Regions from separate parts of the Virgibacillus salarius genome, predicted to be linked through region 2. Evidence: riboswitches for the same ligand, from Rfam matches in the RefSeq annotation. Region 2 holds a riboswitch; the other holds the start of a gene.
The links. Region 2 has a riboswitch for preQ1 ahead of queF (preQ(1) synthase). Riboswitches for the same ligand answer to the same signal wherever they lie in the genome.

Region 1: it holds a riboswitch for preQ1, as region 2 does, so the genes downstream of both, queC (7-cyano-7-deazaguanine synthase QueC) here and queF (preQ(1) synthase) in region 2, are expected to answer to the same signal.

The regions. Positions count from the first base shown of each region.
Region 1 is NZ_BAAACY010000110.1:3,098-22,270, reverse strand. It holds gene cdaS (sporulation-specific diadenylate cyclase CdaS) at 1-9, shown strand, start outside; gene ABDZ84_RS14330 (LysR family transcriptional regulator) at 51-956, opposite strand; gene hpaB (4-hydroxyphenylacetate 3-monooxygenase, oxygenase component) at 1,202-2,668, shown strand; gene ABDZ84_RS14320 (flavin reductase family protein) at 3,016-3,489, shown strand; gene hpaE (5-carboxymethyl-2-hydroxymuconate semialdehyde dehydrogenase) at 3,550-5,052, shown strand; gene hpaD (3,4-dihydroxyphenylacetate 2,3-dioxygenase) at 5,091-6,071, shown strand; gene hpaI (2,4-dihydroxyhept-2-ene-1,7-dioic acid aldolase) at 6,112-7,032, shown strand; gene ABDZ84_RS14300 (fumarylacetoacetate hydrolase family protein) at 7,190-7,978, shown strand; gene ABDZ84_RS14295 (fumarylacetoacetate hydrolase family protein) at 7,975-8,736, shown strand; gene ABDZ84_RS14290 (5-carboxymethyl-2-hydroxymuconate Delta-isomerase) at 8,759-9,139, shown strand; gene ABDZ84_RS14285 (GntR family transcriptional regulator) at 9,309-9,986, shown strand; gene ABDZ84_RS14280 (TRAP transporter substrate-binding protein) at 10,471-11,505, shown strand; gene ABDZ84_RS14275 (TRAP transporter small permease) at 11,521-12,009, shown strand; gene ABDZ84_RS14270 (TRAP transporter large permease) at 11,999-13,303, shown strand; PreQ1 riboswitch class I at 13,568-13,614, shown strand; gene queC (7-cyano-7-deazaguanine synthase QueC) at 13,701-14,366, shown strand; gene queD (6-carboxytetrahydropterin synthase QueD) at 14,363-14,812, shown strand; gene queE (7-carboxy-7-deazaguanine synthase QueE) at 14,793-15,515, shown strand; gene ABDZ84_RS14250 (hypothetical protein) at 15,791-15,985, shown strand; gene rodA (rod shape-determining protein RodA) at 15,994-17,166, shown strand; gene ftsW (putative lipid II flippase FtsW) at 17,167-18,282, shown strand; gene ABDZ84_RS14235 (hydroxymethylglutaryl-CoA synthase) at 18,415-19,173, shown strand, end outside.
Region 2 is NZ_BAAACY010000143.1:5,980-17,336, reverse strand. It holds gene ABDZ84_RS17460 (APC family permease) at 1-439, opposite strand, end outside; gene ABDZ84_RS17455 (queuosine precursor transporter) at 757-1,365, opposite strand; gene queF (preQ(1) synthase) at 1,489-1,986, opposite strand; PreQ1 riboswitch class I at 2,320-2,366, opposite strand; gene yidC (membrane protein insertase YidC) at 2,437-3,204, opposite strand; gene ABDZ84_RS17440 (hypothetical protein) at 3,159-3,527, opposite strand; gene ABDZ84_RS17435 (TRAP transporter permease) at 3,932-6,082, opposite strand; gene ABDZ84_RS17430 (DUF1850 domain-containing protein) at 6,086-6,568, opposite strand; gene ABDZ84_RS17425 (TAXI family TRAP transporter solute-binding subunit) at 6,586-7,578, opposite strand; gene ABDZ84_RS17420 (response regulator) at 7,690-8,331, opposite strand; gene ABDZ84_RS17415 (ATP-binding protein) at 8,342-9,976, opposite strand; gene ABDZ84_RS17410 (DctP family TRAP transporter solute-binding subunit) at 10,426-11,357, shown strand, end outside.

The sequences.
Region 1 (19,173 bases), on a different contig from region 2:
ATGATTTAAATGGTTGAAACTGACAAATCTTATGCGTATCATCCAATCGGTCATTCGAAGATAGTTTCTTTCTCAAGCTTTTCGGATTGAAATAATTCAATAAATCGCCTTGTACTTTTAGAAAGGTAACGGTCCTTTAACCAAATAAGAGATGACTGAGAAATGATTGTATTATCTTCTATTGTTAATGTTTTTAGCCCACGTAATTGATGTCCAGATAGTGTCGACTCAGGAACAATTGTTGCTCCAACCTCCTCACTAACAAGTTGGAGAATCATGTCTACATCTGGACATTCACAGACTATTTTAGGGTGTAGATTAAAACTTTCAAATTGATCAAGGATTAATTCATATTGTCCAATGCCGCTAATTCTGTGTAATAGTAACAATGGAAATGTGCTTAGTTGTCTCATTGTAGTAGCTATCATGGAAGATTCGCACCATTGTTCTGGCATTACTACGATATATTTTTCATCCGGAAGGGAAAGGGAATTAAAGGCTTGCATCTCTAATGGTAAACGAATAATGGCAATGTCAATATCTCGATTACTTAGTTGTTCAGCAAGCGAATAGGAATCTCCTTCTTTTAAATAAAAGTGTACGTGAGGGTATTTTTCCTGAAATAGCTTTATTTGCCTTGGTATGTGAGAGAAGCAAGTTTTCACACAACCGAGCGAAATACTTCCCTTCGTACCCGTCCCAGTTTCTTTTACCTCTGTAATTGTTTCTTCTAATGTATCGAACAATTCGTTAATTTTATTATAGAGTACTGTTCCTGCATCTGTTAATTCCATTTTACGCCCGTTACGTTCCAATAATTTAACTCCTAGTTCTTCTTCTAATGACTTCAAGCTTTGACTTAGTGGTGGCTGGGCCATATGTAATTTATTAGCTGCTCGGGTAATTTGCCCTTCATTAGCTATAGCTTGAAAATACCGTAAATGTCTTATTTCCATTGAGCTATTCATCCTTTTTTAGTTGGTAACGCTTACTTTCATTGGATTATATATGATTTGATGTACAAAAACAATATCTTTTAAAACAAATATATATTATATATATAGATTACTAATGAAATAGATATTATTAATATAGAAATAATCGTGCTATTATTCTAATTAAAGGTATTATTCAGAAAAAAAGTTTGTGCATTGGACCGAAATGATACCGCTTACAACAATAAAGTATAGGAGGAAAGTATATGCCAGCAAAATCAGGAAAACAATATATCGATCGTTTAAAGCAAGCGAATAATAATGTGTATATTCATGGAGAACGTGTTGAAGATGTAACAGAGCATCCGGTATTTAAAAATGCAGTTCAGTCCATGGCAAGACTATATGATATTCAATATGAAAAACCAAAAAAAATGCTTTACACTTCTCCTACTACAGGAGACCAAGTAGGGAAGACATTTATGGTACCAACCACCATTGATGAACTAATCGAGCGACGTGAGGCAATTATGGAATGGCAAAGTTTTACGAAAGGGTTAATGGGAAGATCTCCTGATTATTTAAATGCTGATGTTATGGCAATGGGAGCAGCAAGTGAATTCTATGCCGAGGGTGACCCAATGTTTGCTGAAAACGCAAGGAACTTTGCTACTTTTGCAAGGGAAAAAGACATTAGTTTGACCCATACATTAATTCACCCACAGGTGAATCGTGCAAAGATTCAGGCTGAGCAGAAAGATGCAAATGTCGCTCTTCATGTAGTAGAAAAAAATGATGAAGGTGTCGTAGTTGATGGGATTCGCCTTTTAGCAACGCAAGGTGGTATTACGGATGAAATTCTAGTATTTCCATCTACAGTTAAAAAATCAGGTGAATTAGACGATCCTTATTCGTTAGCTTTTGCAATTCCGAATAACACACCAGGACTAAAGTATTTGAGTCGTGAGTCGTTTGACTATGGAAAGAATCAATATGATCATCCACTCAGTTCTAAATTTGAAGAAGGGGATACCATTGTCGCATTTGATCATGTACTTGTACCGTGGGACCGAATCTTCGTTTTAGAAAATTCATCCATATGTAATCGGGCATTTTCTGAGACGAATGCAGTTGTGCATATGACACATCAAGTGATTGTCAAGGATATCGCTAAAACTGAATTCCTGCTTGGGGTTGTTCTTACACTAATGGATTCGATTGGCATTGATGGATTCCAGCACGTAAAAGATAAAGGCACAGAAATCATGCTTACCTTAGAAACAATGAAATCTCATCTATTTCGAGCTGAGCATAGCGCTAAATTGGATAGGTGGGGGATGATGACACCTAATTTCCAAGCTTTAGATGCTGCTAGAAATTGGTTTCCTCGTGTTTATCCGAGAATGGCTGAAATACTAAGGATTTTAGGGGCATCAGGCATGATGGGAATACCAACATATGCTGATTTCGAAAATGAAGAAATTGGTCCAATTCTTCATCGTGCTATGCAAGGAAAAAACGTTGAAGGTTATGAGCGCGTACAGATTTTTCGTTTAGCTTGGGATTTGACAATGAGTGCATTTGGTAGTCGCCAAACGCATTATGAATACTACTTTTTTGGCGATCCAATTAAAATGGGCATGGCGTATTTTGATAAATATGATAAAGAAGTGTATAAAGCCCAAGTTCGGGACTTTTTAAGTAGTCAGCACATGGGGCAAGTGAAATTATAAAATTTTCATTTTTTATATCAGAAATGTAGCGATATTTTATTATAAAAGCCAAATAAAATTGATGGTAATACATTGAGCCTAGAAATTGGCTCGGTGTTCATTATTAAATGAAAATTACTTTCTCTAATACAGTTATAAATTGTAATTTACTTAAGCCAACAGGCAGCCACATGAAGGAAGCTATAAGGTTCTCAAGTGGTATATTGCAATATAACGGTGATAGCCAATGGTTGGTGGTAGTAAAATCGAATGCGTTATGAGTAAGACTACCAAGATAGATGTTCTAAGTAATTTCCATGATTTCCGTAGAGTCAGTTTCCATCTTACAATAAAGGAGGAGAATTAGCATGGAAAACAGAGAGTTTCGTAATGCAATGGGGAGATTTGCCACTGGAGTTACGGTAATTACAACAAAATCGGGAGATAATCATCATGGCATGACAGCGAATGCGTTTATGTCTGTTTCACTAGATCCTCAATTGATAACGGTTTCCATTGACAATCGAGCTAATATGTTAAATAAAATAAACCAGTCTGAGAAATTTGCTGTTAGTTTTCTGTCTGATAAGCAGCAGGATATTTCCATGCACTTTGCTGGTCAAGCAAATGCTGACGAGGAAATAGAATTTGATTATATACAACAAGTTCCGGTAATCCAAAACGCTCTAGCCTCCATAGTATGTGATTTAGATCGTAGCGTAAAAGTTGGAGATCATACATTGTTTATTGGTAAAGTGATCGATATGAATGTAACAGATGGAAATCCGTTAACATTCTTCGGTGGAAAATACGGAAAACATGAACCCGTTGAATATGTATAGTTAACGATCGAAATTATTATATATGATTTAATATATTATATTCAAAGGAGTGGAAATCACATGGCTAATCAAGTAGCTGATCAGCATTTGAAAATGAAACAGCAAACAAAAGATATCAAGCTCTATATCAATGGAGAATTCGTTGAAGCCGAAAGTCAGCACACATTTGAAAATATAAGTCCATATACAAATGAAACCATAAACAAGGTTGCATCAGGTGATCAAGCTGATATTAAGAAAGCTGTACAGGCAGCAAGAGCTGCCTTTAACGGAGAATGGGGCAACTTAAAAGTAAAAGATCGGCTTGCATATGTCTACAAAATTGCAGATCTTATTGATGAGCATATTGAAGAGATAGCCCCTCTAGAATCATTTGATACTGGTTTACCAATAAGTCAAACCAAGAAAATGGTGAGTAGAGCAGCCTATAATTTCCGTTTTTATGCTGAAATGGTTTCTACGCGTATGGTAGGAGAAGCATATCAAGTGGATGATGAATTTTTAAATTATACCATTCATAAACCAATTGGTATTGCTGGGTTAATTACACCATGGAATGCACCATTTATGTTAGAAACATGGAAAATAGCACCAGCATTGGCTACTGGGAATACCGTTATCTTAAAGCCGGCGGAGTGGTCTCCATTGACTGCTAATCGATTGGCAGAAATCATAGACAAGGCAGGACTTCCTAAAGGCGTATTTAATGTAGTTCACGGCTATGGAGAAACAGCAGGTGCTTCCCTTGTAGCACATCCCGATGTTGAGTTGATTTCATTTACTGGAGAGACGACTACTGGCTCAGAAATCTTAAAAAATGGTGCGGACGCTTTGAAGAGCTTTTCTATGGAGTTAGGTGGAAAATCACCAATTATTGTTTTTGACGATGCTGATGTTGAACGTGCACTTGATGCATGTACATGGGGGATATTCTCGTTTAATGGAGAGCGCTGTACGGCGAATTCGCGCTTGTATGTGCATGAACATATAGCTGATGAGTTTATTCATAAGTTAAAACAACGTATAAACAAGATAAAAGTAGGAGATCCGTTAGAAGCAGATACACAGGTTGGTCCACTTATTCATAAAAATCATTATGCTAATGTCAGGAATTATCTTGAAATTGCTAAAAAAGAAGGATGCGAAGTAATTAGTGGAAATGTTCCAGACAGCAAAGGTAATTACGTTGCGCCAACCCTTATTCTGAATGCAACTAATCAAATGCGTGTGATACAGGAAGAAATATTTGGACCAGTTATTGCTGCAATGACATTTACAGATGAACAAGAAGTTATTGACTTAGCTAACGATGTTCGCTACGGCTTAGCTGGTTACGTTTGGACACAGGATATACAACGGGGGCATCGTGTTGCTCAAGCGATTGATTCTGGTATGTTATGGGTGAATTCACAGAATGTACGTGATTTAAGAACACCATTTGGAGGATCAAAGCACAGTGGAATTGGTCGTGAAGGTGGACATTATGCCTTTGAATTCTATACGGAAACACAAATTATCCATGTTGCTTTAAAGGATCATCCTATTCCGCAATTTGGAAAGTAATAGCTGTCATGATTTTATATGGGGAGGGGAATGCCAGCATGAACTTTGATATTATTCGTTCAGGTCGTGCCATTTTACACGTAACCGATTTAAAAAAGTCTAAAGCTTTTTATGAAGCGCTCGGATTTATCGAGTCAGAAGCGGATGATGAGAATATTTTTTTCCGCGGGCTGGAAGAACACAATCATCACAGCCTCTGGTTAAGAAAGAAACCGGAGGCTGCTGTGGAAGCAATAAGCTATAAAGTTACCTCTGAAAAAGATCTCGATGAACTGGAGAAATTCTTTCTTAGCCAAGGCAATGATGCGAAGTGGTTAGAAAAAGGGACACAACGAGCACTTGGGCGTGCATTACGAGTTCAAGATATTTCTGGTTTACCATTAGAATTTTACGCAGAAATGGAGACGGTTGACCGCCTATTACAACGCTATGACCTGTATAAAGGTGCGAAAGTACAGCGGATTGATCATTTTAACTGTATGGTACCAAATGTGGAGCAAGCATATGACTTTTATATCAACCAACTTGGATTTATGTGTTCAGAATATACCGTTGGAGAAGAAGATAAAATATGGGCTGCTTGGCTACATCGTAAGCCATCCGTTCATGATGTTGCATTCATGAATGGGCAAGGACCACGGCTACATCACATTGGTTTTTGGCTAAAAGACCCAATGAGTTTAATAGATGGTTGTGATGTGCTTGCGGCTATGGGGTATGGACCAAATATTGAACGTGGGCCAGGTCGTCATGGATTATCCAATGCCTTCTTCTTGTACCTAAGAGATCCAGATGGTCATCGAATTGAATTATATAATGGAGATTATTTAACGAGTGACCCCGACTTCAAACCAATTAAGTGGGATTTAGATGATCCAATGCGACAAACATTTTGGGGACATGAAGCGCCGGACAGCTGGTTTGAAGAAGCGTCTAGAGTTTTGGATGTACAAACTGAGAGAAAATTGCCGCTACATGAACCGAAATTGAAAAAAAGAAAACCGCAATTTGTACTATAGGTTAATTCAAATCGTTTAATGAAAAGAAAGGATGAGCAAAATGACCAAGACATATGAGGAAATAAAGCAGCGTTTAAGGGGGTCAATCACTCCAGTTATTACACCGTTCAAAGCTGATTTTTCAATTGATTACGATAAACAATCGGAACTGATTGAATATCAGTTGAACAATGGTACACATGCGATTTCTGTTACAGGTACATCAGGGGAACCAAGTTCACTGACCATTGAAGAACGGGTCAAAGTAATGGATAACGCGAAGAAAACAATTAATGGTCGATTACCATTTGCACCAGGTACTGGCTCAACGAACCACGATGAAACCATGTATTTAACAAGAAAGGCACAAGAAATTGGTGCAGATGCAGCCATGGTTATTGTTCCATATTATAATAAACCGAATCAGCAAGCATTATATAAGCATTTCAAGACGGTAGCAGATTCGGTGGATATACCAATTATTGTATATAATATTCCGGGTCGCACTGCATTAAATATGGAAGTAGAAACATTAGCTAAATTAAATGAGGATTGTCCAAATATTGTGGGTGTTAAAGAATCAAATAAGGATTTTGAACATGTGAACAGAGTAATGCTTCGTTGTGGTAGAGACTTCCTATTATATTCAGGTATTGAATTACTTTGTTATCCGATGTTGACTATTGGTGGTGCAGGATCAATCAGTGCAACAGCTAATGTAGAACCAGCAAAGGTAGCGGAGATGCATGATGCATGGACAATGGGGGATGTGAAGCGTGCACAAGACTTGCATTTTGAATTAATGAAATTAAATGATGTCCTATTTAAAGATACAAACCCTGCACCAGTAAAGACAGCTTTAGGGATGATGGGGAAAATCGAACCCGTATTACGACTGCCGATGGATTTACCTTCAAAATCGCTTCAAAACGAAATTCGTGAAACCTTGGTTGAATACGGGAAACTTTTACAGCCCACTTAAGGAGAACAACATAAGAGCAAAAGTAAGCTAGTCAATGGGCAATGAGGCTTATGGGTATATTTTTTCATAGTACTTCGAGCTTAAGCAATAATCTTTTGTAACAGGATTGGGTATTGCTTAAGCTTGGTATATAGCTCAGAAAAAAGGATGATGAATCATGAAAACCGTTCGCTTAAAGATGTCAGGTATACAGCATTATAGGGAAGCCAAGGTCGATGTTGAAAATGGGAAAATCGAAATTGCTGGAACATCGTATAAGCAAGAGGAGGTTTCGTATGATATCCCTGTGTCTGGAACAGTTTACGGTACGTTATTAAACTATCAGGGCGAATACAAACAACTAGAAAAGGCTATGTATGAAACACCATATCTAGCCCCTCCCAAAGCACCGATTTTATATATTAAACCTGTCAATACATTTGCTTCTGCAGGATCGATGATTGTCCTACCTGAGGACATTTCAGAACTAGAGATGGGTGCAGCCTTAGGTGTTGTAATAGGTAAATCAGCAACCAAGGTTAATGAAGTCGAAGCATTATCGTACGTAGAAGGATATACGATTGTAAATGATGTTACTATTCCACATGATAGTGTTTATCGACCAGCTATTAAAGAAAAGGCTCGCGATGGTTTTTGTCCAATTGGACCCTGGGTTGTAACACGTGACTCTGTAGATAGCCCTAATGATTTACAGATTCGAGTAAGGATTAATGGTGTGTTGAAACAAGAAAATAATACGAAAAATCTTATTCGTTCCGTTGAGAAACTAATTGCTGATGTGACCGCGTTTATGACATTAGCAAAAGGTGATGTGCTATTAGTTGGCATACCAGAAGACCCACCTGTTGCCAGAATAAATGATGTTGTACAGATTGAAATTAACAAGATAGGTATATTAGAAAATACGATAACTACCGAAGAAGCACTAGTAGGAGGGAGAGCATGAAGCATGCACGAATTGCTTATCAGGGACTTGTCCATGAAGCAGTTGTTGCAGAGGATGGTATCCAACTAAATGATGGAAGAATGGTAAGCGAAGATCAGGCAGTGTGGCTGCCTCCAGTTAAGCCAAATACAATTTTTACATTAGGTTTGAATTATGCCGATCATGCGAAGGAATTATCGTTTTCTCCAACTCAAAAAGACCCACTTGTATTCTTTAAAGGTCCAAATACACTAATTGGTCACAAAGCCAGCACCATGCGTCCAAGTGATGTTGCATTTATGCATTATGAATGTGAATTAGCGGTCGTCATTGGCAAGGAAGCGAAACAGATAAGAAAAGAAGTTGCATATGATTATGTTAAAGGATACACAATTGCAAATGATTACGCGTTACGTGATTACTTAGAGAATTATTACCGGCCAAACTTAAGAGTGAAAAATCGTGACGGTTGTACACCAATAGGACCATGGTATGTAGATAAAGCCGATGTGAAGGATCCTATGAATTTAGCATTGCGTACATACGTCAATGGAGAAAAAACACAAGAAGGATCAACTGCTGATATGCTTTTAGGAATTCCAGAGTTAATTGAATACTTAAGTGGATTTATGACCCTGTTCCCAGGAGACATTATTTTAACCGGCACCCCAAAGGGCTCCATAGATACAGCAGTAGGAGATGAAGTAGTAACCGAGATAGAAGAAATCGGTCGTCTTGTCAATACAATAGTTGGGGAGGAAGCCTTTCTATCTAATTAATATGGCGAAAGGAGAAGAGCTTGTGCCACATGTAATCATTGAATACACAGATAATTTAAAAGCGGCGAGTATCCCAAAATTATTGAAAACAATAAATACCACACTACTTAACCATCAAGATATCATTCCGATTGGTGGACTTCGTTCCAGAGCTATTGAATTGAGTGATTATCTTGTCGCTGATGGTACTCAAGATGACGCTTTTGTACATGCTACGTTAAAAATAGGAAAAGGACGAACGGAAGAAGAAAAAAAGCGATTAGGTGATGATTTGTTTCGTGCCATCGAACAGCATTTTTCTACGATCTATAAAGATCGTTATCTTGCATTATCTATGGAAATCTATGAATTTATCTCTCCTACGTATAAATTAAATAATATTCATCAGCGCTATAAAAAATAGTATTGGAGAAAGTTCAAAATAGTTACTAGCACAAAGCGATCAAATATTTATGCCAAATAGCTGGGAAAGGCCTGCCACCAATTGATGTTATCCTAAAGGGTAACCTGTTGAAGAGGAGGTATGTAACCATTTTGACATCATATATAATATAGTATATGATTAATCCACTATGGAAAATAAAACAATTACTAAAAAACAAAAAGCTTATGATTATATGAAATCAAGAATTATTGAAGGGTACTATGCACCTGGTCAACGCATTGTCATTAATCAATTAGTAAAAGAACTATCTACAAGTGCAATTCCAATACGAGAAGCTGTACGGCAATTAGAAGCAGAGGGATTAATTGATTATCAGAACAATATTGGACCGGTAGTTACGCCAATTGATAAAAACGAGTATTTAGATACGATTTCCGTATTAGCAGTTATGGAAGGATATGCGACTGCATTGAGTAACCAACAGGGCTTCTCAGAAGAGAAAATAACGGAGTTATCAACGAAAAATCAACAAATGAAAGAGGCTATTGAAGCATTTGATTTTCAGGCTTTCGGAAGATTAAATCGGCAGTTTCATGATTTAATCTATACCCATTGTGAAAATAGATTTTTGGTTGAGGAAATTCGCAAATCTTGGAGAAAGTTAGACTCAATACGGAGAACAGGTTCTGCATTTCATCCTAAACGTGCTTTTGCTTCTATTCAAGAGCATCAACAACTCATAGATTTACTTCGTAGAAAAGCTGATTTTGAAACGGTTGAAAAGGTAGCTCGTATGCATAAATTAAATACAAAGGAAGCATTTAAACATCAACGTAACCAAATCCATGGAGATGCCTTTATATAATATGCAAGGTGTTATTGGATCGATTTTTTTGCTGGTAATTATACACGATGGCAATGCTTATGGGAACAGATAAGGTGGAGTATGTACTTGTTCACAAGATGAAAACCGTGCTTGTAAAAAAGGCTCATATTCCTGTTATGTAAGTAGGGAGCTGACGAATACAGACAGCTCCTTTTACATAGTCTAGGAAATTAAAAAATTAGCCCATGTCGATAAATATGGGCGTGTCAAGCCGGGTCCAGGTTCAGCGCTCAGAAACGAGGTGACTTCATGAATTGCTCTACAATAAGTCATCATCGGTTCGTAAGCACACCGTGATTCCTTATCTCCGTTGCCTCGCCAGTCGTTACGTTTCTAATCGAAAGAGAAAAAATTCTGATAATTCACAATTGACATTATATATGATCTTATATATAGTTTTGTATACCAAATGGAAGCGTTATCAAAAGGATGATGGCTGAATTTATTCCTTGGAGGGAAAATGATGTTTGATAAGCTTGGATATTTTATTGGGATTATTGTATTGCTTTTACTAACAGCTTGTTCTGAAGGAATAGCTTCCACTGGATCACAACATAATTTAATTATTTCTCATTTTTTACCCGGGAGTCATCCGGTTCAGACTCAGGTGTTACAAGGTATAGGTAATGAAATAGAAAAAAAGACAGATGGAGACATAACCTATGAATTATATCCCTCCAATGCATTGGGAGTGGCAGGATCACAATATGATATGGCTGTTACGGGAGAAGCAGATATTGCATTAAGCGTTCATGGATATTCTCCTGGGAGGTTTCCATTGATGTCTGTTATGGAACTACCTTTTTTGGCGGAAACAGCTGTCCATGGTTCGGAAATAATAGCAAATCTCTATGAAGAATTTCCAAGTATTCAGGAGGAGCATGCTGATACGATACCATTATTTTTATTTACCGCAGAACCTGCTCAGTTAATTACGAAAAATCACCGTATTGAATCACCTGAAGATGTAAAAGGTTTACGTGTTCGATCTCCATCTCCGTTAGCTAATGATATTTTGGAAGCATTAGGAGCTGTACCTGTATCTATGCCAATGGGAGATGTTTATGAGTCACTAGAGCGAGGTGTTATCGATGGAGCGATGGTTCCTTTGGAAGCGCTTTATAATTATCGTCTACATGAAATAGCGGCTTATATCACAATTGGCAACTTCTCTGCAACTCCTTTCTTTTCGGTAATGAATAAGGAAGCATATTATCGTTTTACAGATTCGGAAAAACAGGTCATAAATGAAGCTACAGGAATAGAAGCGTCTATAGAAAGTGGAAGTGTTTTTGATGTAGACGGTCAGACAGGAAGGAAATTAGCAAAAGAAAATGGAGCAGAGGTAATTGATTTAACAGAGGAGCAATTAATTCCATGGAGAAAGGCATTGGACCCAATTGTTCAAGCATGGATAAATGACATGGAAAATAGGGGCTATCCCGGTCAACATATTTATGATCGAGCATTTCAATTAAAAGCGGAGCTAAAGAAGTAGAAAGAAGGTGATTAGATGGACAGCATAATGAAGCAATTAAGTAGAGTCATTCATTATATTGCTCAAGTCATTCTATTATTGATGGCGATCTTGATTACATTAGATGTACTCAGTAGATGGATTCTTAAAGCTCCTATCACGGGTACGGTCGACTTTACGGAGCTAGGTCTATCACTTGTCATCTTCTTAAGCCTAGCTTACACACATGTCAGAGAGGGACATATTACAATTGACTTTGTAATTGAGCGATTCTCAACTCGTATACAGTGGATATTTGAATCTGTCATTAATTTGTTAATCACGGGTTTAATGCTACTTGTAGCATGGAGTACCTGTGAATATGCAATTCGTCTCTTTTACGCTCATACGGTAACAGGTGATTTACGTATTCCACTTTTTCCGATCGCCATGTTAGCAGTTATAGGGACAATGTTATTCGCGCTAACCGCATTTCTGCATGCTATTCATTATTTGCAAAAGGTGGTTCATTCAAATGAGTCCTGAAATAATCGGTTTTATTAGTATTATTGCATTGATTGTCTTGTTATTACTAAAGGTTCCCGTAGGTATTTCTCTTTTATTTGTAGGCTTGACAGGTACAACATTAATAAGAGGTTGGGATGTGGCATTTGCTCAGCTCGGTAGGACTCCATTTGACACGGCGAGTTCCTATTCGTTAAGTGTTATTCCATTATTTATTTTGATGGGCATGATTCTTTCATACACGGGATTGGGAAAGGATTTATACAAAGCTGTAGACAGTTGGGTTGGTCATCTTCGGGGAGGATTAGCAATGGCCACCATTGGTACTGCAGCCATTTTTTCTTCCATTTCTGGTTCACTTAATGCGACAACTGCAACCGTTTCTAAAATTTCACTTCCTGAAATGGAAAAATTTAAATATCAACCGAGTCTATCGACAGCTTGTGTAGCAGCAGGTGGTACACTTGGAATATTAATTCCGCCAAGTGTGATCTTAATTTTATATGGAATTCAAACAAGGGAAGCAATTGGGGCATTATTAATAGCAGGTATTATTCCTGGTGTCATTCAGGTCATTATCTTTATGATTATTATTGCAATTCTTGTTCGGCGTAATTCAACATTAGCACCTGCGAGATCTGAACAAGCAACAATTCGTGAGAAATTACTTACATTAAAAAATGTTTGGCCATTTTTAGGCTTATTCTTAATTAGTATTGGTGGAATCTACTTAGGTGTTTTTACACCAACCGAAGCTGCGGGTGTAGGAGCAATGGGTGCAATTATTTTCGCTTTTTTATCTAGAAGACTTGACTGGAATAAACTAAAGCAATCATTTAATGAATCGTTACGGTTAACTGCCTATATCTTTTTAATACTTATCGGAGCTACATTATTTAGTCAGTTTCTCACAATTAGCAGACTACCTGTGAAGCTTACTTCCTTTGTGAGTGGGTTAGAACTTAACGCATATGTAATTCTGATCTTAATATTAATTGTATTATTTATATTAGGATGTTTTATCGAAGGCTTATCCTTAATCGTTTTAACGCTTCCAATTATTTATCCGATTATTATGGAACTTGGATTTGATGGTGTCTGGTTTGGAATTATTATGGTGATGGCAATCAATATAGGATCATTAACACCCCCGTTAGGAATTAGTATCTTTGTTATTAAAGGAGTCGCGACTAATATTCCAGTACAGACAATTTTCCGAGGAGCTGTGCCTATGATCATTGGGATGATCATTTGCATCGTATTGTTAATCGTATTTCCGCAAATAGTAACGATATTACCTAGCTTAATGAAATAAAATATATTAAAGATCTTCTAAAATGCAAAAGTATTGCTATACATATATCCCTTCGTTGAAAATAACCGATCATTGCTTACGGAAAATTAAAAGCTCTAAATTCTTCAGAAGTGGGCATTGCTTTATAGCCGAACTTCTGTGACTTATACAAATAGTAATGAACCTATTCAAGCTACATTTATAGTGAAAGAAAGAAGTATCTTTCATAATTAGTTTATGAATGGTAAACTAGAGCTGCAACTTAATTAAGAAATCTGTAAAAATACAGGAGAGGTTCGCAATTCCATCCCTCTATAAAAAACTAAGGAGACCAAAACAACACCCTTCTTAGTGTTGTTTTTTTGATGGGAAATGCTAGTTAACGAACACTCTTCTTTGTCGAGGAGGAGAAGCGTCGATGAACGACCAAAAAGCGATAGTTGTATTCAGTGGAGGCCAGGACAGTACTACTTGTTTGTTTTGGGCGCTGAGAAAGTTTGAACATGTAGAAGCAGTAACATTTCAATATGGTCAGCGCCATATCGAAGAATTACAAGTTGCGAGAAATATTTGTGAACACTTGGAAGTTACACATCATCTGTTGGATATGAGTTTGTTAAATCAGTTAGCACCAAATGCGTTAACTCGAAAAGATATCGAGATAACAGAAAATGAGGGAGAGCTACCATCTACCTTTGTCCCTGGAAGAAACCTTATGTTTTTATCGTTCGCAGCAATTTTAGCTAAGCAAATAGATGCCAAACATTTAGTAACTGGTGTCTGTGAAACGGATTTTAGTGGTTACCCAGATTGTCGGGATATTTTTATTAAATCACTGAATGTAACAATAAATTTAGCAATGGATGAACAATTTGTTTTGCATACACCGCTTATGTGGTTGGATAAAGCAGGGGTGTGGGAGTTAAGTGACCAGCTAGCGGCTTTTTCATTTGTGAAAAATAATACGTTGACCTGCTATAACGGAATCAAAGGCAGTGGATGTGGGGAATGTCCGGCATGTAAATTAAGAAAAAATGGGTTAGAAAAATATGAAACTAATCGGAAGAGGGAGCAAGCAAAATGATACAACAAATCTATCCTGTTCCACATCATAACTATTCCTATGAAATTAACAAAGACTTTCATTTTGCAGCAGCACATTATATTCCACATCAAGACACTGGGAGATGTCAGTCCATGCACGGACATACATATTTTACAAATATTACGATTGTTGGTGAAACGCTTAACCACACAGGATTTTTAGTTGATTTTAAAGAAATAAAGGATTTGATTCATAAACGCTTTGATCACGGTGTTATGAATGAAGATATTGCTTTTTCAAATGTGTGTCCTAATACCTTTCCAACAACAGAAATTGTTGCTCGGACGATTTATGAATTAGTACAGGAATATTTAGATGGTTTTTCGCATTCTCCGCGTTGTATCCAAGTGTATTTACGGGAAACGCCTTCTAGTTATTGTGTTTATCGTCCAAAGGAGAATATAGATGAAAATACCAGTAATTGAAATATTTGGACCGACCATTCAAGGGGAAGGAATGGTTATTGGAAGAAAGACCATGTTTATACGAACTGCTGGTTGCGATTATTCCTGTTCATGGTGTGATTCAACATTTACATGGGACGGATCAGAGAAACATCTCATTAAAATGATGGAAGCAGAGGAAATAATGCAAACCTTATATCAAAAGGGTGGAGATCAATTCGGCCATGTAACGATTTCAGGTGGCAACCCAGCGTTACTTAGCCAATTGAGTCGCTTGATTGATTTACTCCATCACGAACAAATAAAAGTTGCTATTGAGACACAGGGAAGTAGATGGCAATCGTGGTTTACTAAAATTGATGATCTAACGTTATCACCAAAGCCTCCTAGCTCAGGGATGAAAACCAATTATCAAACGTTAGATTTTATAATTGATTCGTTACAACATCGACAAAAAGGAGAATATAGCTTAAAAATTGTGATATTTGATGAGGGTGACTTAACATACGCTGAACAGATTCATAAAAGGTATCCTCAGGCTAAATTATTTCTTCAAGTAGGAAATGATGAAATTGGTATGGAAAGTTCAGATAAATTGATGGAGCACTTACTTCAGAAATACGAAGCGCTTATTGAACGTGTAATGACAAACAACATCTTAAAAGATGTGCGGGTGCTCCCTCAATTACATACCTTTCTCTGGGGGAATAAACGCGGTGTATAAGAACACGATGGAGATGAGATATATCTTATCCTAAAGTCTTCACTTTTAAAGAAAAATGATAGGGAAAAATTATAAATATGTAAAATATTTTTACAACCAAAAAGCCGAACTAGATTCAAATGAGAGCGGGTAAAACGTTTCGAATCTAGTTCGGCTTTCTCTTTGGCTAAATTCTTATCTCAAATTCTATATTGATGACTTATTGTCATTTTTTGTTGACATTATGTCATCATGAAGATAAGCTAAATGAAGATACGCTTGGGAGGAATAAATTCATGGCAGCGGACAATTGCAATTTTCGGCATGGTCATTATTTTCATGATCAATTTCTATCAGTTAGCCCATTTAGTAAAGTGTCAACAATGGATAAGGTTACTATGTTAACTATTTTGAATGGGAAGCGACAGGGAGCATCAATCATTTACTGGTGTTTAGGAGAATACATAAACTCTATTATCTATGAAAGGTAACTAAATTCATGAAGGACACTACGTTTAGCCGTATACGTTTTTTAATTATTATCTTAATCTGTTTATTTTTATTTAGTCTGGTGGCTGTGTATAGTGGGTCTGGTCAGTATGCAGTGGCAGATGAGTTTTACTTTGTAAAACGACAATTGTTTTGGTATATAGTTGGATTTCTTATGTTGATCATGGTTGCTTGGTTTGACTATGAATTACTAGAAAAATGGGCTTTTCCAATGTACCTTATTGGGGTTTTGATGTTAGTCTATGTCCAATTGTTCGGTACAGTAAAAAATGGTTCTCAGCGATGGATAGATTTGGGGATCTTTCAGTTACAACCCTCTGAGTTTATGAAACTATTTTTAATTCTTTATATTGCTGTTCTTTTAAAGAAGGCTGGTAGTAAACGTCTATCATTCATTGCTAGTATTCCAGTTGTATTAAAGGTTTCCATCGCAACGGTAATACCATTATTTTTCGTATTAATGCAACCAGATTTAGGTTCGGGCTTAATGATCGTAGCCTCTACATTGACGTTTTTATTTGTCTCCCATATTTCTACAGCTATGCTTTTATTGTTAACCGTTAGCTTAATTGCTTTAATTATTCTACTAATAACCTTATACTATTTGAATTTTGAGTTGTTTTCTCGTTTTTTTCAAGATCATCAATTATCTAGAATTTATGGTTGGTTGAATCCGAATGAATTTGCATCCGATTATGGTTATCAATTAAAGCAGGCTATCCTAGGTATTGGTTCTGGGCAATTAACAGGAAACGGGTTTAACCAGGGTGTGCAAGTCCAAAATGGGCAAATTCCAGAAGCGCACACTGATTTTATCTTTACGGTTATCGGTGAGGAATTTGGATTTATAGGTGCAAGTATATTGCTATTATTGTATTTTCTACTAATTTACCAAATTATGAGGACTTCATTTCATTCAGGTAGCTTGTTTGGTGTTTATCTTTGTATTGGTATTAGTGGGTTAATGGCATTTCAAATTTTCCAAAATATTGCTATGACAGTTGGTTTGATGCCAATAACGGGTATTGCACTTCCTTTTCTCAGCTATGGTGGTAGTGCTTTATTAACTAATTTAATTGCATTAGGAATAATAGCTAGTATCCGAATCAGATCTAATCGTCGCTATGTATTTGGAAAAAATGTATTGACACAAGGTGATTAAATGAAAGAAAAAATACAGCAAATGGATTATCTCTTATTAATAACTGTTCTTTTGTTATCGGCATTTGGTTTAGTAATGGTATATAGTGCTAGTTATCCGATTGGGTATGAAGTTTATCATAATAGTACTCATTTTTTTGTTAGACAGTTTCTTTGGGTGTTAATTGGTTTCTTATTCTTGATAGTCACCGTACTTATACCACTGCATCGGATAAATAGAATGGTTCCATTGCTAGTTATATCATCTATATTTTTTTTAGTTCTTGTATTAATTCCTAGTATTGGAATAGAAAGGAATTATGCACAAAGATGGATTTCAATAGGTAGATTTGTCTTTCAACCAACAGAAGCTATCAAAGTTTCAATGGTTATATATTTTGCCTATATATATGCGAGAAAACAATCGTATATTCACAAGTTTGGCAAAGGTGTTCTTCCACCTCTTCTGCTATTAGCAACTGTATTTATGCTTATCTTATTACAGCCAGATCTTGGAACAGCCTCTCTAATTCTATTTTCCTGTGGAATTATTGTATTCTGTTCTAGAGTTAGATTTATACATTTAGTCGCGCTAGGTACTATTGCGATCTTAGGTGTAAGTTATTTTGCATACACATCACCGTATCGGTTGCAACGCTTAACATCTTTTCAACAGCCATTTGAAACCGCTGCTACTGATGGGTATCAACTCATAAACTCCTATATCGCAATAGCAGCAGGAGGAATAACTGGTAATGGACTAGGGAATAGTGTTCAAAAATTAGGTTATCTACCTGAAGCTCACACGGATTTTATTATGGCAATTATAGTGGAAGAGCTCGGCATAGTAGGTTTAATTATAGTGCTAGCGGCTTATTTAATGATTTTCTATAGAGGCATTCATATAGCTTTTCAACAGAGACATATGTTTCCCAAATTATTAGCTCTGGGCTTGACATTTCAAATAATTATTCAAGCTATATTAAATCTTGGAGCAGTTTCTGGAATGTTACCAGTTACAGGGATTACGCTTCCTTTTATTAGTTATGGGGGTTCTTCTTTGCTGTTTATGCTAATTTCTGTTGGAATATTAATTAATATATCTACATTAAAATACGAAACCGTTAATACACGATGATTGTTTTTGTAGTTAGATTATATTATCATTTATGGTGTTGGTAATAATAAAGGAAACGATTGTGAAGAGAATCACTAATGTAACGAATACGATGGTTATAAAAATGACATTAGTTAGTAAAGGAGTAGAACATTGAAGATAGGTATAGACAAAATTGGGTTTTACACACCACATTTATATGTAGATATGAATAAATTAGCTGTGGCTAGAGACGTGGAGCCAGAAAAATTTACGATTGGAATTGGTCAGGAAAAGATGGCTGTTGCTCCAATTACACAAGATTCAGTGACAATGGCTGCTAATGCAGCTTGGAATATACTAGATGATAAAGATAAGGAAAACATCGATTTTATTATATTCGGTACAGAATCTGGAATTGATAATTCAAAAGCAGCAGGTGTGTATATTCACGAATTACTCGGATTAAACCAACATGCACGAACAATTGAGGTAAAGCAAGCCTGTTACGGAGCTACTGCTGGAATACAGTTAGCAAAAGGTCATATCGCCTTAAATCCAGATAGTAAGGTGTTAGTGTTGGCATCTGATATTGCTAGATATGGATTGAATACTGGTGGTGAGGCTACCCAGGGTGCAGGTGCAGTTGCAATAGTGGTTAGTGCTGATCCGGCGATTCTTGCGTTAGAGGACAAAAGCGCATATTTAACATCTGAAGTAATGGACTTTTGGCGCCCAGTATATTCGGATACAGCTATGGTAGATGGAAAGCTTTCTAATGAAAAATATATTTCTTTCTTCGAAGAAGTATGGGAAGATTATAAGAAAAAATCATTATTGACGTTAGCTGACTTTGCAGCCATTTGCTTCCATTTACCATATACAAAGATGGGTTTAAAAGCATTACGTACGATATATGAGGAAGGAACAACA
Region 2 (11,357 bases):
AACCAAGAATTCCTATACCTGCCCAGGTTACTGTTACATCCCAGCCAGCTATCGTATATAAGTACCCCTGGCTGTAACCAGGTATGACATACTCGAAAACTGTAGGAAATGCAACAGCTTCAAATGCGACAACAGACACATAACCAAGAATAATGGCCCATGTAGCAATAAACGATGCTACTCTGCCCATTGCCTTATACGTATATACATGCTCTCCTCCAACCAATGGCAGCGCTGAGGACAACTCGGCATAAGTTAATCCAACTAAGACAACAAGTAGCCCTCCAATAGCAAAGGCTAGCATCGCTCCCATGGAGCCAGCTTCTGTAATCCATAATCCAGACGTAACGACCCATCCCCAGCCAATCATTGCTCCAAAAGCAAGTGCAAGCACATCTTTATTACCAAGAATCTTTAATAGCTTATCCGATTCATCCATCCATTTCCCCTCCTCAATTTGTAATTACATCACCATTATATTAACTAATTATTCAGAATTATTACCTTATACGAATCTCTTTTTTATAAAGTTGCCTACTTAATGATGCATACGCAACCCTTCCTTTCATATATTCATGAAAATTAAAAACCGGCCATAAAGATAGGAACCTGAAGTAGGAGATCCTATCAATATAACTGGTTTTAATCTAATGTTTTGCTTTCATTCTTCAGCAAAGTCAATGGAATTGGCAGTTTATAAATCTTTGATTATCTTTACAATAAATAAAATCCTATAAACAATTAAAAGTTACTTTATTATTTTGCCTCAAGCTTCCTCGCCCATTTAACCAACAAATAAGCAAACGGCGTATCTATTATTGCAATGATTAGTTTAAATATATATTGGGTGACTATCATACCTAATAGAACTCGTAGCGGCACGATTCCCCAGAATGCGATGGTTATAAACAGACTTGTGTCAATAAGTTGACTTGTCATCGTTGAGACATTATTTCGTATCCATAGCTTCTTCTCACCATGGCTTGCACGAAGACGATGAAAAATACTTACATCAAGGTGTTGACTTGCTATATAAGAGAGCAAGCTAGCTGCAATAACACGAAAGCTACCACCTAGTATTTGTTCGAATTCTGATTGTAGACCAAATGCTGGTGCAGCAGGTAAATGAACAACAATAAATATGAAAAACACCGCAAGCAACTGGGTTATAAATCCTGCCTGAACCGTTTTTCTAGCTGTATTCTTTCCATATACTTCTCCAATCACATCTGTAAGCAAATAGGTCACGACATATACAATCGCAGCCCCAGGCAAAATAAATTCTCCTATTTGAAACAGTTTAACAGCTAATATATTTGATAGTAATAAAAGCCCAACAAATAACGCATTAAGATAGATAAACATAAAACTCCTCTTCCTTGTCCATTAATATGCCAGCACGTCCTAATCTTCACTACGTTGTAAATCTGTAGTCTGTGCTGCAAACGAGATTATAAAGGAAGAGACCTAAACCTAACCCTCTACTTTTTAACGATTATCTATATTTTCTGGGTATAGATCATGATTCATTAGTCTTTGATCTGCCATCTTCTCAAATTTAGTACCCGCTTTACCATAATTACAGTAGGGATCTATGGAGATCCCTCCACGCGGTGTAAACTTTCCCCAGACCTCAATATAACGGGGTGCCATTAAATCAATCAAGTCATTCATAATAATATTTATACTATCTTCATGGAAGTCACCATGATTACGAAAACTGAACAAATAAAGCTTTAGTGACTTACTCTCAACCATTTTTTTATCTGGTATATAGCTAATATACACCGTCCCAAAGTCAGGCTGATTTGTTTTAGGACAAAGCGTGGTAAACTCAGGGCAATTAAATTTAACAAAATAATCACGACCCGGGTGCTTGTTATCAAAAACCTCCAGTACGTCCGGTGTGTAGTCAAAAGCATACATCGTTCCTTGACTTCCTAGCTGTGTTACACCAGTTAACTCATCATTACTTCTACTAGCCATCGCGAAGCCTCCTTTTAAATATTCTTTCGCTAAAACAAGTGCGTACCTACTTAATACTCCATTTAGAAACAAAGCATTTAATATAATTCACCAAAACGAACAAGTGCAAGCGCCGATTTGAAACCTAGCGACCGGAGCGAGTCAACGGATATAAAGGAATCACGGTGTGCTTTGCGAGCCGATGGTGACTTGTCGTAGGGCAATTCGTGAAGTAGCCTCGTTTCTGGGTGCTGGAGCTCAACACGCCCATATTTATCCACATCGGCTAATTTTGTAATTCTCTAGACAAACAAAAAGCCATGGCCTAAGGCACATGACTTTTTATTACATCATTTGTCCTTAGTTTTTTATAGAGGGTTAAAGCTAAGAACCTCTCCCGCACGGAATGTTTTCTACTATCCATTCCACTCGAGTAATTATAAATAGGATACATTCGGATGTCAACGCTATTTAATGTTGGATTTTCGGATAGTACAATCTTTTTGCTAACAATGTTTGAAGAACTAAAAACAGTCCACTAACCGTCCAATATAATGGTAATGCAGCAGGTGCATTAAAGGAAATAAACCCTATCATAACAGGCGATAAGAGCGACATAACCGCCATCTGCTTCCTCTGTTTTTCGTCCATCCCTGTTAACGATACTCTCGATTGAATAAAGTAAATAGCCGCTGCGACAAATGGTAGAATCAAATCAACCTGTCCTAAATCGAACCAGAGAAATGAATGTGCGGCAATTTCTGGCGAATTCCTAATCGCATAGTAAACCGCTATGATAATCGGAAATTGAATAAGCATCGGCAAACACCCCAATGAGCTTAAAGGGTTAAATTGATGCTTCTGGTAGAGTTGCATCATTTCCTTTTGCATCTCTGCTTTCGACTCTGCATCTTTTTTGTCCTTATACTTATCCGTAATAGCATCCATGTCAGGCTTCATTTCGCTCATCTTTTCTTTCGTCTTTGCAGCACTTTTCGTTTGTTTTAAAGATAATGGCATTAAAAGCAAACGAATAAGCAACGTTAGAACGATGATTGGTAATCCATAGTCGCCACCAAACAGTATGGCAATATATTTGATAAGCTGCGAAAAGGGATTTTCAAAACTAAAAAAACCTGCAGCGCTAGTATCACCTTGGCAACCCGTTAAAAAGATTACAAGAATAATACTAATTACACTATATTTCTTAAGGAATGTGAATATAAATTGACGATCCATTGTTGTCCTCCTCGTTTTGATAATTCATTTGCTTGGAACGAGAAGGATTCGTTGTCTGTATCATCATCAGGCGATGCTATTCGATTTGTCTTTTTAATTAACCATTCAATAACCTCTCTACATTCGCCAAATAATTCTTGCATTGGCAATAACCGTACACGTAGATTATGATATTCCCTTGTCAAAATATTATTATTTTCTATAATATTTCGCGCATCTATTGTTAAGAATTGATAGGTAGATACAATCGTAAGTAATATACTAATATATAGATAGAATGGCGACACATCATTAACTACTTCATTTAATAATTCTATCATCACTTATATTCACCTCCTTTATCAGTCTAATATCTATTATATCATAGGATTACAAAAGCTTAAATGAAGCTTACCGAAATGGTGAGCATGAGTAAATATAAAATGAAACTTCAATAAGTGGTGGTATTACTGCCAGTTGTTTGTGGGATAACAAAAGCATAAGCACCCGACTAGATACGTAGCGACTGGGGCGAGTCAACTAAGATAAAGAAATTACGATGTGCCGATGATGACTTATCGTAATACGATTCGTGAGTCGCCTCGTTTCTGGATGCTGGAGCTGGACGCGTCTCAACACACCCCTATTTATCCACGGCTAATTTTATAATTTCCTAGACTATTAAAAAAGATGTTGATATCGATGCTTTTGCATGGATAATTAACATCTTTTTTATCATTTATTTCTATTAACCGACCTGATTTTCTCTCTCTCTTTCTATTATTTTTCGCCAGTTGGAGGATAGAACTAAAATAAGAGCTAATATGCCTGCCATATCTGTCCAAATACCAGGATAGATGAGCAGCAATGCTCCTAAGGTTGCCATCACTCGGATATACCAGGGAAGTGCATCCTTCAAAAAGCCTTCAGCTGCTACGGATAAAAGAAAAACCCCTGTTAGTGAAGTCACCGTAATAAGTAGTAGATTCCCAATCGTAGCATCGATCATCAACATTTCACGAGAAAAGACGAACATAAATGGTACAATAAATCCAGCAATTGCTAGTTTCATTGCTTGCATGCCTGTACGCATCGGATCACCACCGCTAATACCTGAACTTGCAAAGGCAGCTAACGCAACTGGCGGAGTGATATTAGCAAAAATTCCAAAATAAAACACAAACATATGTGCAACAAAAATAGCTGTTTCATCTGTTCCAGCTAATTCTCTAAAATATGGTAATTGTAGTAATATTGGGGCTGCCATTGTACTTGTAATAATATAGGTTGGAATGCTTGGTAATCCCATCCCTAAAATAATCGACGCGACCATCGTTAACGCTATTGTGATTAAAAGCTGAACAAGGGGACTCTGAATCATTTCACCGACACTTACGATGGAGCTTGCAATCTCAAGCGCTACACCGGTTAAAGAAGCTATACCTACAATAATGCCAACCGCACCACAAGCAACTGCCACAGGAATGGTTGTACGAACACCTTTTTCCAATGCCCCAAAAAAATCCCGAACATCTATTTCCTCTGCTTTCACCTTTGCCTTTTTACGTATAAGATTAATGACTAAAGGTATCAGGACAATTAGCCCAAGCTCTAACCAGTTATCACGTAACATCGGCATACTTATCCCTGATAGGAGTGCTCTTATCTGAGATTCAAATATAAGAAATAAAGAAACTGCCATTCCGATAAGTAACATTCTTCCAGTACCTGTAATAATAATCGTTGATACAATCGACCAAAACGCTGCGTAGAATGGCGTCTTCCCTGTAAATAGCAAATACAATAGGATAGCCATTGGAATCAGGAGATGACCACGTTGGATTAATACCTCCTTCACAGTTGGCAACTCATTCTTATTTAATCCACGTAAACCAAGCTTAGAAGCCCTAATATGGACCTGGAGTAAAATACCAATATAAAATAATAATGCAGGAATAATTCCAGCTAAGATCACTGTTGTATATGGTATACCTAGATTCTCAGCCATGATAAAGGCTGCTGCTCCCATTATTGGAGGTAATATTTGCCCACCAACACTAGCAGAAGACTCGACAGCCCCTGCAAAATTCTTCTGATATCCTACTTTTTTCATTAACGGAATCGTAAAAGCACCCGTTGTCACTACATTTGCGATAGCGGAACCATTAATTGAACCTAAAAAGCCGCTTGCCAGAACAGCCACCTTAGCTGGTCCACCCTTCGTATGACCAGCTACCGCCATTGCCAGATCATTAAACATCTGCCCCATTCCCGATTTACTTAAAAATGCACCAAACATAATAAATAATATAATATAACTAGCAGATACTCCGATTGCTGTCCCTAGGATTCCCTCTGTGATGTAGATTAAATGAGATAGAATTCCTTTCGAAACACTTAATATAATGGGACCTGTTAGCTCAGGATATATGGATAACTTTACGTAAAACCCATAAGCAAGAAATCCAAATGCGAGTAACGTTAGTCCCCACCCCGTCACCCTTCTTGTAATCTCAAATAATATAATAAGGACAGCAATACCGACATAAACATCTATATCGTTAATTTGACCACCAGATTCAATAATTCGGTTAGCAGATGCAAGCATATAAATACCAAGTAGGAGGGATATCCCCGCAAACAGATAATCATAGACGGGGATACCGTTGTGCTTTCTTTTTTTCATTATAGGATATAATAAAAAACCTAACACCATTAATGTGTATAAATGAAGACTACGTTGTTTGATATCTACAAGTGAACCAGCATATGACGTATAAAGATGAAACAAACCTAATCCAGCTGCTAACACGGTAATTAGGATGCCTATAACTAATGGGTATTGTGTACGTACATTGCTTTCCCGTTCAAACCCCTCCAAATTTGCTTTTTCATTCATATATCATCCCACCATTTCTTTTACTGTTGTCCATAGAATGAAGAAGAGAGGCGCTTGTTTAGCCTCTATTATATAAGCCATATTACTTGCTTCCAAAGGGTATCTTTTCTTTTGATAGATCAACTGGTAATCATTCATTAGCGAAGACCTTAGCACTAGCTCGGCACCAATCACTCTATCTATCTGCATATATACCCAACCATCTTGAACTTCGGTTGAATGCTCTGACCATGTAGGAACTCCAGCACCAAATGTTTTAAATTTGGTGGAATCTAATGAAATAATTTGATCATCAACTATGAAGTTTTCCACCCAGGCTTCCTTTTCAACAGAATGAATCCACTGTAAAGAAAAAACATCATCATTTTGAAGAAAAGCATAGGTGATGGTTGTTCCTTGTGATACAAGTATTGCATTTACTGGTACGAGCAACACACCTAGCCCAACCATTATAATCGTTATCACTATCCATTTAAGTCGCGACATCCTTTTATTGAAGCATCTTATTTTAAAATCCCCTGTTCTTCATAAAACTTTTTAGCACCTGAATGGATTGGGACTACCAAACCTTCGGCCAAGTCATCCCGATCGAGTTGTTTTAATGCACTTATAGATACCTCTTCGCTTCCTAAATAATCGTAATATCGTTTCGTCAAATCATATACGAGATCTTCGCTAAGCTCTGGAGAAACAGTAATTATGTTTTGAATACCAACCGTATTTACCTTTCGATCTAGGTTATACATCGCCTCATCTCTAGCTGGAATCGTAAATTCTTTATAGAATGGATACGCCTCCATTAGTTTTTTTGCAATTTCACCGTTAATTTCTACAAATGCTACTTCGTTTTGCTGCATTAAATCAGTTATATTACTATTCGGTACTCCAGAGGTGAAGAATGCTGCATCTAAATTTCCGTTTTTCATTTCCTGTACACTATCCGCATAACCAGTATGCGTTACTTTGGAAAGATCATCGTATGATAATCCAAGTACCTCTAATACCTTTTTAGCGCTTTGCTCGACTCCTGAACCAACTTTACCAACACCAACACGTTTTCCTTCCAAATCTTCGATTGCTTCGATTCCACTGTCCGCTGTTGCGACAACTTGAACAACATTTTGATACATACCAGCCATTGCTTGCACATCCACTTGATTACCTTCAAACTGTCCCTTTCCTTGAAGCGCATCGTAACCTACATCACTCATAATAATACTCATCTGATTTAACCCATCCTGCATATTCTGAATATTCGCTACGGAAGCACCAGTAGACTCGACAGTGACATTATTAATATAATCACTTTCTTCAAAAATAGGCTTTAATGCTCCGCCAATGGGGTAGTACGTTCCCGAAGTACCGCCAGTCCCAAAAACAATTGGTTGACCATCACCACTAACTTCCTCCGAATGTTCGGCTGCTTCTTCCTCTCCACAAGCTGATAAAGCGATAATAATTGAAAACATACATATCAACACAAGGTATTTTTTCAAAACAAGTACCCTCCTTTAAAATCCTTTTCTATATGATAACGCTTTCATTTTATTTTAAGAATAATATGAACATATTGTACATTTTGTTCATATTGGTCTTTTAGATAGCCATTAAATAAGCTTGTATCGATTAACTGGTCTACCAACCACACCATACTGGAGGATAATCTCTACGCGATCCATCTTCTCTAAGTAATCCAAATATCTCCTTGCGGTAACCCGTGCAATACCTATACTTTCAGCTGCTTTATCTGCTGAAGCAGGCTCATTCTGGGAGCCTAAAAATTCAATTACTTGATTCAATGTTTGTTTATTTAAGCCTTTAGGCAGCAAATGTCCTTGTCTACTATTCTGTTCATTCTGCATCATTAAGACATCAATCGTTTGCTGATCTACCTTTTCACTTGCATTAAATTGGCGACGATAACGATTATACTTAGTCAGTGCCAGAACAAGACGATCAAATTTGAATGGTTTAATAATATAATCGAGAGCTCCGTGATGTAGCATATTACGAACCATATTCATTTCATTAGCTGCGGAAATGATAATCACCTCCAAATCCAACTCTAACTCCCTTAACGCTTTAAGTGCTGCGATACCATCTTGTTCAGGCATATAGATATCCAGCAGAACGAGATCGGGATTGTTGTATTGACATAATTCCAAGCCTTGCTTCCCGTTTTCGGCTATTGCAATAACGTGAAAGCCCTCTACCCTTTCTACCATTCTTTTATTGACTTCTTGTACCATAGGGTCGTCCTCAATCAGCAATACTTTCACTTCTGAATCTCTTATCACGGAACCCTTCCTTTCTCAACATCATTGGAATCGTTATAATAATTTGTGTCCCCTGATGTAATACTGAATCAACTGATATAGTCCCTTCTGCCTTGGATATCATTTGCTGTATTAAATATAGGCCAATTCCTGATCCGGATTTCCCTTTGGTCGTATAGCCCTTTTCAAAAATTCGATCCGTATCAACGATACCAATTCCATTATCAATGATTTTTATCATACAATCCGTTTCATTTTGATAAATTGTGATATTAATCCTTTTTTGCTTTATCTCTGATATAGCACATGCGTCAATTGCGTTTTCAATTAAATTCCCTAGTATGAGCACCATATCATGATTGTTAAACACAGTTGGAAATGCTTTTATTGACGTTTGACCGTCCACTCTAACATCAATTCCTAGCTCTTCACCTCTACGTATCTTGCTAATAAGCAAACCTGCAATACTATAACTTTTAATTCGTTGCATCATGAACCTTGTTAAGGACGCCTGCTTCTGTGTCGTTTGGAAAACATATTCCAACGCTCGCTCATTTTCTTCTAACTGAATTAATCCTGCAATTGTATGAAGCTTATTCATATGTTCATGATTTTGAACACGTAATGCATCGACAAAAGCTTTTACACCTGTTAACTCCTCTGCCATCTTTGTAACTTCTGTCCGATCTTGAAAAACCACCACACAGCCTATCCGTTCGTTTTCTATTTCTATTGGAATCCGATTTAACATAATTAGCTTCTCATGAACTCTCAATGTTTCATTATAAGCTGCCGTCTGCCCTCTTAATTGCTGTACCATTACTTTGTCTTTCAAGACCGTACTCATGAGAGCATCATTAACATCCATTTCAATATGTAAAATCTCTTTTGCCTTTTCATTAAAAACAACTAACCGCTCATCACGATCTACAGCAATAACGCCTTCATGCATTGCTTGAAAAACTGTTGTTCTCTCTTTTAGCACCCTCGCTATCTCATATGGCTCCATCCAAAACGTCTGTTCTTTAACATGTCTTGCCAATAAATAAGAACCAATGATTCCAAAGGCTATTGTCAGTAAAGCAATGATCATTATTTCTACTCGTATAGATAAAAGTATGTTCCAAAATGATGGGAGCATATTTCCGACAAGCACTACTCCTATTTGTTCAAAACTATCATTAACAATTGGAACAAAAGAACGGATAGCAGTTCCTTGTTCCCCCTTCGCTTTTGAAACATAACTATGCTCAGCAAAAGCAGCCCCTTCATCCTTCCCTGACGATACCGTTCCGAGCTGTTTTTCGATTGGATGGGAGAATCTGATACGGTTCATATTTAAAACAACAATGTAATCAACTTGATTAATCGTACGTATTCGCTCAACAATTGGATTGATTGTTTTCCAGCCTCGTGCTTTTACAATTGAATCCTTTATTTCTGGTAAGTTCGCCACGATCCTCCCTGTCATAAGTCCACGCTCACCAAGCCCTTCTTCTTTTCCTTGAAAAAGATTGCCGATAAGCATAATGCCACCAATTAAGAGCGTAAATAGAACAATCCCAAAAGATAGAATCATAATCTTTAGTCTAATTGGCATTTTACGAAGACTTACCATTCCCCACTTCTCCTTAAGTTTAATGATTGATAGAATATTATGATAAAATAAAGTGAAACTTCCATCCGTGGGGGGGTTTTGTTTATCCCCACGGATGGTTAGGTGAACCAATCGGACATTTACTGGCAGTTGTTCCACACTTCCCATTTTGGTTTCTCTTTATTGCTTGAAGTGGGTATCTTACTGCCAGTTATATGCGGGATAAAGTAAAACTTCCGTCCGTTTTTACTAAAACAAATACGTACAAAGGCTTCATTCGCCACTTCCTGTGGCAACGCCTTTGTGACCTACTTCCATGGAGGCCCGAACCAATCGGACATTTACCGGCAGTCGATCCATCGCCCTTATTGGTTTCTCTTTATTACTTGAAGCGGGAGCTTACTGCGGTTATATGCGGGATGAATGACCACACACTGAACTTTCTCTATTTAGTTCATGGAGGTAATTATTTGCGAAACTTTTTTATAATTCTAACATTTATTATAACAGGACTTGTTTCCGCTGTCGTAATTGGAATTGACTTCGAGACAATTCGTGGAACAGATGATTATGATGATGAACAAGAGGGATTACGTGAACAAATCATCATTCGGTTTAGTCATGTTGTTGCGACTGACACACCAAAGGGACAAACAGCCCGGAAGTTTGCTCAACTTGTAGAAGCAAAAACAAATGGAAGAATCAAAGTCCACATTTATGCAAATGGGTCTCTATATAATGACACCAATGAGTGGGAAGCCATCCAAAATGGGAATGTTGAAATGATTGCCCCGGCAACAGCTAAGGTAAGTGAGCTATTTCCCAAATGGGGTATCCTTGATCTCCCCTATGCATTCCCTACACACGAGGCAGTAACGGAAGCATATGAGGGTAAAATAGGGAAAACATTGCTTGCAAACCTTCATAATACAAACGTGAAGGGCTTGACTTTTTGGTATAACGGTTATAAACAGCTTACGAATCAAGTACACGTTATCAAACTACCAGATGATGTAAACCGACTCCATTTCCGTATTATGCCTAGTCCTGTTATTAAGGAACAATTTAATCAAGTACATGCTAGCACAAGTAGCTTACCATTTAATAAAACTTATCAAAACTTGGAAGTACATTTTATTGATGGACAGGAAAATACGATTTCTAATATTTACTCTAAAAAATTCTATGAGCATCAACCGTTTGTAACTATGAGCAATCACGGTTATCTCGGATACGGTGTTTTTATTAATAAGCCTTTTTGGGAATCATTATCTGAATATAATCAATCAGCCATTCAAGCTGCCTTAAGTGAAGCAACGGATTGGGGGAAACGTCACGCGATTGAGATGAATGATCATTATACACGTGAATTAAGAAAAAAAGATGTTGTTACTATTCACTT